DNA from 4 places in the Streptomyces africanus genome. Region 3 is predicted to be linked to each of the others. Evidence: riboswitches for the same ligand, from Rfam matches in the RefSeq annotation. Region 3 holds a riboswitch; each other region holds the start of a gene.
What was found. Region 3 has a riboswitch for cyclic di-AMP ahead of QF034_RS16140 (LysM peptidoglycan-binding domain-containing protein). Riboswitches for the same ligand answer to the same signal wherever they lie in the genome.
Positions count from the first base shown of each region.

Region 1: another riboswitch for cyclic di-AMP. It lies ahead of QF034_RS30255 (M23 family metallopeptidase); the one in region 3 lies ahead of QF034_RS16140 (LysM peptidoglycan-binding domain-containing protein).
Region 2: another riboswitch for cyclic di-AMP. It lies ahead of QF034_RS25055 (C40 family peptidase); the one in region 3 lies ahead of QF034_RS16140 (LysM peptidoglycan-binding domain-containing protein).
Region 4: another riboswitch for cyclic di-AMP. It lies ahead of QF034_RS19010 (M23 family metallopeptidase); the one in region 3 lies ahead of QF034_RS16140 (LysM peptidoglycan-binding domain-containing protein).

Region 1 is NZ_JAUSYP010000001.1:6,525,891-6,528,080, forward strand. Features, by position in the region: gene QF034_RS30250 (M16 family metallopeptidase) at 1-942, shown strand, start outside; cyclic di-AMP (ydaO/yuaA leader) riboswitch at 1,135-1,298, shown strand; gene QF034_RS30255 (M23 family metallopeptidase) at 1,312-2,097, shown strand.
Region 2 is NZ_JAUSYP010000001.1:5,369,273-5,371,462, reverse strand. Features, by position in the region: gene pcrA (DNA helicase PcrA) at 1-595, opposite strand, end outside; cyclic di-AMP (ydaO/yuaA leader) riboswitch at 886-1,059, shown strand; gene QF034_RS25055 (C40 family peptidase) at 1,068-2,190, shown strand, end outside.
Region 3 is NZ_JAUSYP010000001.1:3,521,673-3,523,862, forward strand. Features, by position in the region: gene eno (phosphopyruvate hydratase) at 1-292, opposite strand, end outside; gene QF034_RS16140 (LysM peptidoglycan-binding domain-containing protein) at 557-1,228, opposite strand; cyclic di-AMP (ydaO/yuaA leader) riboswitch at 1,233-1,399, opposite strand; gene QF034_RS16145 (LysM peptidoglycan-binding domain-containing protein) at 1,628-2,190, opposite strand, start outside.
Region 4 is NZ_JAUSYP010000001.1:4,108,902-4,111,091, reverse strand. Features, by position in the region: gene QF034_RS19020 (dihydrofolate reductase family protein) at 1-663, shown strand, start outside; tRNA gene QF034_RS19015 (tRNA-Met) at 717-790, shown strand; cyclic di-AMP (ydaO/yuaA leader) riboswitch at 1,080-1,236, shown strand; gene QF034_RS19010 (M23 family metallopeptidase) at 1,248-2,190, shown strand, end outside.

The DNA of each region.
Region 1 (2,190 bases), 3.0 Mb from region 3:
GAGATCCCGCACGAGCTGGCCAACCCCGCCCGCCGTGCCGCCAAGGAGCTCTCCAAGGAGCTGTTCCCCGCGGACTCGCGCATGTCCCGGCCCCGCCAGGGCACCGAGGAGACGGTCGCCGCGATCGACTCCGCGGCCGTACGCGCCTTCTACGAGAGGCACGTCAGGCCCGCCACGGCCACCGCCGTGGTCGTCGGCGACCTCACCGGCATCGACCTCGACGCCCTGCTCGGCGACACACTGGGCGCCTGGACCGGCACCGCGGCCGAGCCGCGCCCGGTGCCGCCGGTGACCGCCGACGACACGGGCCGGGTCGTCATCGTGGACCGTCCCGGCGCCGTCCAGACGCAGCTGCTGATCGGCCGGATCGGCCCGGACCGGCACGACCGCGTGTGGCCCGCGCAGGTGCTCGGCACGTACTGCCTCGGCGGCACCCTCACCTCCCGCCTGGACCGCGTGCTGCGCGAGGAGAAGGGCTACACCTACGGGGTGCGGGCCTTCGGCCAGGTCCTCCGGTCCGCCCCGGACGGGACCGGTGCCGCGATGCTCGCCATCAGCGGCTCGGTGGACACGCCCAACACCGGCCCCGCCCTCCAGGACCTCTGGACGGTGCTGCGCACGCTCGCCGCCCAGGGGCTGACCGACGCCGAGCGGGACGTCGCCGTGCAGAACCTGGTCGGCGTGGCGCCGCTGAAGTATGAGATGGCGGCGGCCGTCGCGAGCACGCTGGCCGACCAGGTCGAGCAGCACCTGCCCGACGACTTCCAGGCCACGCTGTACCGGCAGCTCGCCGAGACCGGCACCGTGGAGGCCACCGCGGCGGCCGTCAGCGCCTTCCCGGTGGACCGTCTGGTGACGGTGCTCGTCGGTGACGCGGCGCAGATCAAGGGCCCGGTCGAGGCCCTGGGCATCGGCGAAGTCGCGGTCGTCGCCGCCGAGTAGGGGCACGCGCGCGTAGGGGCCCTGGTTGTCTTCTAAGGCACCAGGGCTCCTTTATGCCCGAATTAGTGCGGAGGTTGCGTGTCTGCCCTGTGGGATGCGCTACAAAAACCCGGATCCGTTTGGGAATTGAAAGTGGACCCGCTTAGGTTCGTCCGGGCTGTTCGTCAGGCAGTGCGCCGCACCCGCGGCACCGGACAGTCATCGCCGAGTCCCCGTACGGCGCGAGCCAGGGGAGCCGGGGACCCACCGCAGTCCCTGGGGTGAATCGGACGCCCGCGCGAGCCGCGAGGGGGTCCGTAGGAGACCTTCCTGCTCCGAACCCGTCAGCTAACCCGGTAGGCGAGAAGGAAGGAAAGGACCAGGCACTCCATGGCGTTCACCCGCGCCACCGGGAAGCATCGTCGTCCCAGCCGCATGCAGCGCGGCACGGCCCGCGCGGCGGGCGTCGCGGCCCTCGCCACCACCGGTGTCATCGGCACCGTGGCCGCCCCGGCCTTCGCCGCCGAGCCCTCCGTCGAGCAGACCGGCCTCACCCCCGTCGTCACCATGGGCGACACCGTGGCCCAGCAGATCGACGCCCAGGCCGCCGCCCAGAAGCAGGCCGCCGAGGAGGCCGCCGCCAAGAAGAAGGCCGAGGAGGCCGCCCGCGAGCGAGCCGCCGAGGCGGCCAAGGAGGCCAAGGAGGCGGCCGAGAAGGCCCGCGAGGCCAAGGAGCGCGCCGCCCGCGAGGCCGAGCGCAAGCGCCTCAACACCTTCGTGCCCCCGATCTCCGGCTCGTACGTCTCCACCGGCTACCAGGCCAGCAGCGGCCTGTGGTCCTCCGGCAGCCACACCGGTGTCGACTTCCACGCCGCCAGCGGCACCTCCGTCCACGCGGTCGGCATGGGCGAGGTTGTCGAGGCCGGCTGGGGCGGCTCCTACGGCAACCAGATCGTGATCAAGATGAACGACGGCACGTACACCCAGTACGGCCACCTGTCGTCCATCGGCGTCTCGGTGGGCCAGAAGGTCACCCCCGGCCAGCAGATCGGCCTGTCCGGCGCGACCGGCAACGTCACCGGCCCGCACCTGCACTTCGAGGCCCGGACGAGCCCCGAGTACGGCTCCGACATCGACCCCGTCGCCTACCTCCGCTCGCACGGCGTGAGCGTCTGACGGCGCACCACTCCGCTTCCCCGAGGCCCCGGCTCCCCGAGCCGGGGCTTTCGGCGTTTGTGACGCCCGGCTGTCCAAAAAATATCCCTGGAT
Region 2 (2,190 bases), 1.8 Mb from region 3:
GCTTGGGGTCGAGGTCCAGGTCGCGGCAGACCAGGGCCATCAGGCGCTTGGAGTCGGCGGCGTCGTAGATCGAGAACGAGGACGTGAAGCCGAGCTTCTTGCTCTCGCGGCGCAGGATGCGCACGCACGCGCTGTGGAAGGTCATCACCCACATCGCGTTCGCCCGCGGGCCGACGAGCTGCTCGACGCGCTCCTTCATCTCGCCGGCGGCCTTGTTGGTGAAGGTGATCGCGAGGATCTGCCCCGGGTGCACGTCCCGCTCGGCGAGCAGGTGGGCGATGCGGTGCGTGAGCACGCGGGTCTTGCCAGAGCCGGCACCGGCCACGATGAGCAGCGGGGAGCCGGAGTGGACGACGGCGGCGCGCTGGTTGTCGTTCAGCCCCTCCAGGAGGGCGGCGGTGTCCACCGGCGGGCGCGGGGCGCCGTCGCGGTAGTAGGCGTCCCGGTCCGGGGGCACGTCGAACTTCCCGCCGAACAGATCGTCCGGAACCGGCTCCGGTACGTGATCGTCCTCGGGTGGCGGCGGGGGCTCGTCCGCGGGGCCCCGCTGGGCCTGGAGGTCCGCCAGGAAGCTGTCGTCAAAGAGGCTGCTCATCGCTCTCCGAGTCTAGGGCGCCCCACTGACAGCCCGCCGCCGCCCTGAGCACATCGCCGAAAGACCCCCCTCGTCACCCTGCATCCCCACATGATCACGGCCTGCTACGGACGTCACAATCATGGACGACTCGTGACCAACCACCCTTGACCGGTCACTCTCGGCGACGCTCCGGGATAAGGTCACGAAAATGTATCGGGCATATCACCCATCAACCTTCACAAGGGCCACACCAGTTGGCTACCGTGCGGGCAGGCCGCACGACCCCCACCGGCGAACGTCGCCGGGCCGCGCGGCCTCCGCCGAGTCCGGTGTGCCGCAGCGGCAGCCGGAGCCGGGGACCCAACCGAGAACTCTGGGGTGAATCGGCCCGACTCCCTTCGCGGAGACGGCCGTAGGGCAACCCTTCCGATATACCCGCCCGAACCCGACAGCTAACCCGGTAGGCGGAGCATGGAAGGAGTCGCCTCCCTTGGCGTCGCACCGCAAGTCGCGTCCCGCTGGTACGCGCGTCGCAGGCATACGGACCCCCGCCCTGGCAACGGCGGCCCTCACATCCGTGGCCCTGCTGTCCCAGTCGGCCAACGCCGCCCCCGAGGCCGATGACAAGCCGAGTCTCGAGGAAGTCGAGAAGAAGGTCGACGACCTGTACCGCCAGGCCGAGTCGGCGACCGACAAGTACAACTCGGCCAAGGAGAAGACCACCAAGCAGCGCAAGCGCGTCGACACCCTCCTCGACGACGTCGCCGAGCGCACCCAGAAGCTCAACGAGGCACGGGAGGAACTCGGTTCCTTCGCCGCCGCCCAGTACCGCACCGGTGCCTCCGCCCCGGACACGGCGACGTTCCTGCTCGCGGACACCCCGCAGGACTACTTCGACCAGACCCAGCTGATGGGCCGGATGACCGGCCGTCAGAAGGTCGCGGTCGACGACTACGTCACCCAGCAGTCCGAGACGATGAAGAAGCGCCAGGAGGCCACCGAGAGCCTCGAGACGCTCACCGAGACGCAGGGCGACCTGAAGACGGCCAAGGCCACCGTCCAGCGGAAGCTCGCCGACGCGCGCGAACTGCTGTCGAAGCTGACCGCCGAGGAGAAGGCACGGCTCGCGGCGATCGAGCGGGAGAAGCAGCAGGAGGCCGCCCGCAAGGCCGCCGAGCTGGCCCGGCAGCAGGCCGCTCAGCAGCAGGCGCAGGAGCAGGCCGCCCAGCAGCAGGACAGCGGCTCCTCGTCGACGGGCTCCGGCTCGTCCACCTCGACGGCCCCGGCCGACTCCTCGTACGCCACCAAGGCCGAGAAGGCGCTCGCCTTCGCCCGCGCCCAGATCGGCAAGCCGTACGTCTGGGGCGCCGTCGGCCCCGGTTCCTACGACTGCTCCGGCCTCACCCAGGCCGCGTGGAAGGCCGCGGGCGTCACCCTGCCGCGCACGACCTACGACCAGGTCAACGCCGGCACCACGGTCTCCCTGGCCGACGCCCAGCCCGGTGACCTGGTCTTCTTCTACGACGACGTCACCCACGTCGGCATCTACATCGGCAACGGCATGATGATCCACGCCCCGAAGCCCGGCACCTATGTGCGCGAGGAGTCGATCT
Region 3 (2,190 bases):
CCAGGTCGAACATGGCCTGGTCGATCAGGCGCTGCTCGGTGGCGTCGTAGCCGACGAGCTCCGGGCCGATCTGCTCGATGACCGCGAGGACGGCCTTCTCCACACCCTTGCCGAGGTAGCGGTTCGAGTCGCCGTCGCGCAGCTCGATGGCCTCGAAGGCGCCCGTGGAGGCGCCGGACGGGACGGCGGCACGGCCGGTGCTGCCGTCGTCGAGGCCGACCTCGACCTCGACCGTGGGGTTGCCTCGGGAGTCCAGGATTTCCCGGGCTACGACGACGTCGATGGACGGCACGAGCATCTCCTTCTTCATGTGACGCGGGTACGCGGGCCGCGTGGACCCGGCGAGGCGCGGGCCGCGGTGGCTCGCGACATGAGCCTAACCGGCTCCGGGCGATCGGCCACCGGGTCGCCCACCCCATGGACAGAACCGAGAGTAAATTGTTTCCGAACGGAACAAAGCCGGATCGCAAAGACCGGCAGAAAAAACCCCGCCCCGGTGCGTACGGGGGAAGACGCACCGGGGCGGGGAGCCCGTGGGGACGGGGCGGGCCGCCGCTTACTTCAGGTGCAGCTGCTGGCCCGGGTAGATCAGGTTGGCGTCCGTGACGATGTCCTTGTTCAGCTCGAACAGCTTCTCCCAGCCGCCCTCGACCTTCTGCTCGGTCGCGATCGAGCTGAGGGTGTCGCCCTTGACGACCTTGTACTCGCCGTCACCCTTCTTGACCTTCTTGCCGGTCGGGGTGGTGACCGTCTTCTGGGTCTGGGCCGGGCGCTCGTCGGAGCGGGAGGCCGGCTGCTGCTCGGTCTGGCGGGTCTCGGTGGAGCCGCTGCTCTGCTCGGAGCCGCCGCTGTAGCCGGCGCTCGACAGGCCCTTGCCGCAGACCGGCCAGGCACCCTTGCCCTGGCTCGCCAGGACCTTCTCGGCGACCTGGATCTGCTGGTCCTTGCTGGCCTGGTCGGCGGTGGAGGCGTACTGGGTGCCGCCGTACGCGGACCAGGTGGAGGCGGAGAACTGCAGACCGCCGTAGTAACCGTTGCCGGTGTTGATGGACCAGTTGCCGCCGGACTCGCACTGGGCGACGGCGTCCCACTCGGAGGCGGTGGCGGCGGAGGCGCTGCCGGACGCCATCAGCGGGGCGGCGACGGCGGCACCGGTGACACCGGCGATGGCGATGACCCGAGAGGTCTTGGACGGACGGCGGTGCGTGCCCTTGCCGGAAAACAGCATGGAGAGATCCCCTCACCGACGCCTGCGAGGTGAGCTGTCGGGTTCGGGCCGGTTGAGTTGCCCGGCCGCGCCCCTCCCGGGACACGGCTTCACCCCAAGCCCTTCCGGCACAACCGGCCGGTCGGGCACTTACCTTGGGTCCCCCGCTCCTGCCTACGGCGCTTGACGCGACGACTGTTCCCGTGCGGCCGCTGGCAGGATTCGGCGTTGCGGCAGCCGGGGCTCGCGGTGACGAGCGGTCATGACCGTAGACACGCGATCCGCGGAATTTCAAAGACGATCAGGGCTTCTGAGATCTATCTCTCACCGCACCGATAAGGGACATTCAGCGCGAACCGTGACGTGAACTCGCACGGTTTCGGGGTGACTTCCGCCCCCGTTTCCGGACTGCCCCACCGGCTACTTCTCGTCCGCTTCGCCCTCTACCGTGAGCTTCTGACCGGGGCGGATGAAGTTCGGGTCAGTGCCGACGGCCGTCTCGTTCCCGACGTAGAGCGCGTGCCACCCGCCACTCAGGTCAAGGGAGTTCGCGATGGACCAGAGACTGTCGCCGGGGCGGACGATGTAGGAGCCGTCCGTCGCCTCCCGCGAGGCCTCGCCGGCGCGCGAGGCGTGCCGTCCGGCGGACCCGGACGTACGGCCGTCCTCGGCCGCGGTGCCCTCGTCGGCGCTGGGGCCGCGGTGGCGGCCGGCGGCGGTGTCGGGTTCGGTTTCCGTTCCGGTTGCGGCGGGTGCCGAAGAGTCGTCGCCCTGACGGGAGTTGTCGGGCTTGTCACTCTCGGGGGCGGGCGACGGGTCCTGCGTCGAGGAGTCGGCAGAATCGGATGACTTGTCGGACTTGGTGGTTTCGCCCTCCGGGGTCGACTGCCCGTCAGGAGACGACTCGACGGAGTCGAGCAGTCCGGGCGAGTCCGTCGGAGCGGACGAGTCGGACGTGTCCGGGCTCTTGTCCTGCTCCAGGC
Region 4 (2,190 bases), 590 kb from region 3:
ATCCACACCCAGCTCCTCACCCAGGGCCTCGCCGACGAACTCCAGCTGGTCCTCGCCCCGCTCTTCGTGGGCGACCCCGAGGCACCCCGCCTCTTCGGACCCGGCGGCTACCAGTCCGGGCGGCTCCGGCTGCTGGAGACCCGGCGGATCGAGGACGTCGTCCTCATGCGCTACGAGCCGACCGCCCCCGGCACCGGCCCCCTGCCCGCCGCCGCCGACCACCACTGGCTGGCCCTCGCCTGCGAACTGGCCGCACAGTGCCCGCCGTCGGACACGGCGTTCAGCGTCGGCGCGGTGGTCGTCGCGGCCGACGGCACGGAACTGGCCCGCGGCCACTCCCGCGAAGGCGGCGATCCGGTCGTGCACGCCGAGGAGGCGGCCCTGGCCAAGCTCGACCCGGCCGACCCCAGGCTCGCCGGCGCGACGGTCTACAGCAGCCTGGAGCCCTGCGCCCGCCGGGCCTCCCGCCCCGCACCCTGCGCCCGGCTGATCCTCGACGCGGGCGTACAGCGCGTGGTCACGGCCTGGCGCGAGCCGGACACCTTCGTGGCGGACGCCGACGGCAGCGGCCTCCTGGCGGCCCGGGGAGTGGAGGTCCTCGTCCTCCCGGAGCACGAGGAGCAGGCCAAGGCACCCAACCGACACCTGCCGCGCCGCCGCTGAGCACCGGTGTGCGCGAGCGGTCCCGCGGATGGCGTACACTGGAGTCACAACGACGCGGGGTGGAGCAGCTCGGTAGCTCGCTGGGCTCATAACCCAGAGGTCGCAGGTTCAAATCCTGTCCCCGCTACTGAAGGCCGAGGGCCGGAATCCGAAAGGGTTCCGGCCCTCGGTGTTTTCTCTGGGCTCGCCATTACTGTCGGTGAGTGAATCGCACCGCTTCGCATCACAACTGACGCACCGTCAAAACCCGTGAGTCACTTACGCAGCGGTCAACTCGCCCGTTTTGGACCGGTCATGGGAGATTGGTCCGCGCGAAAAAGGTTAATGATCAAGCGGAACCGCTGGAATACCCACCGCGCGTCTATTAACGTTCGATAACGCAGCGCGGTCGTCCCAGCCGTCACAGAAGGCGGCTCCGTGCGCACGCGCCGAATCCCGAAAGGGAACCGGGGAACCACCACTTGGGGTGAATCGAGCGGATGCCGCCGTGGAAGCACGGCCGGTATACGCGCGTAGGAGACCTTCCTGCTCCGAACCCGTCAGCTAACCCGGTAGGCGAGAAGGAAGGAAAGGAGTACGCCCACGTGGCGTCCAACCGGCCTGCCCCCGCGGCCCCGTCCGCGCCGAACCAGCGCGACACCGAAACCTTCGGCTACGGCGGTCAGCACACCGACGAGGGCCCGTTCCAGGAATGGAACCCCACCGCGGAGTCCATCCGCCCCATCCGTGGCCGGCATCGCGTCACCAAGCAGCGCGGCGGAGGACTCGCGCGCAGCTCCACCGTCCTGGGCGTCGGCGTCATAGCCGCCGTGGGCGCGGGCGGCATGGCCAGCGCCCAGACCGGCAAGCCGCCGGTGTCGATCTCCGTTCCGGACCTGCCCTCGGTGGGTTCCCTCATCTCGGACGACGACACCCCCGAAGGCTCCGCCACCCCGCTCAGCGACCTCGCCACGGCGTCCGCCGACACCGAGCAGGGCACCTCCGGCGCCGGTGAGGCACTGCGCGCCCGGATCATGGCGCAGGTCGAGCACCAGCAGGAACAGATCGAGACCAAGGCCGCGCAGGACTCCGCCGAAGCCGCCCGGAAGGCGGCTGCGGAGGCCGCCGCCAAGGCCGAGAAGGAAGCCAAGGCCAAGGCCGCCGAAGCCAAGAAGAAGGCGGAGGAGGAGGCCCGGAAGAAGGCCGAGGCCGAGCGGCTCGCCGCCCTCGCCAAGCAGTACACGCTGCCCACCTCCGCGTACACCATCACCTCGACCTTCGGTCAGGCCGGCGCCTACTGGTCCTCCGGCTACCACACCGGCCTCGACTTCGCCGCCCCCACGGGCACGCCCATCAAGGCGGTGCACAGCGGCACCATCACCGAGGCCGGCTGGAACGGGTCGTACGGCTACAAGACGGTCCTGACCCTCGATGACGGCACGGAGATCTGGTACGCGCACCAGTCGTCCATCGGCGTCAGCGTCGGCCAGAAGGTCAGCACGGGCGACGTCATCGGCCGCGTGGGTGCGACCGGCAACGTCACCGGGG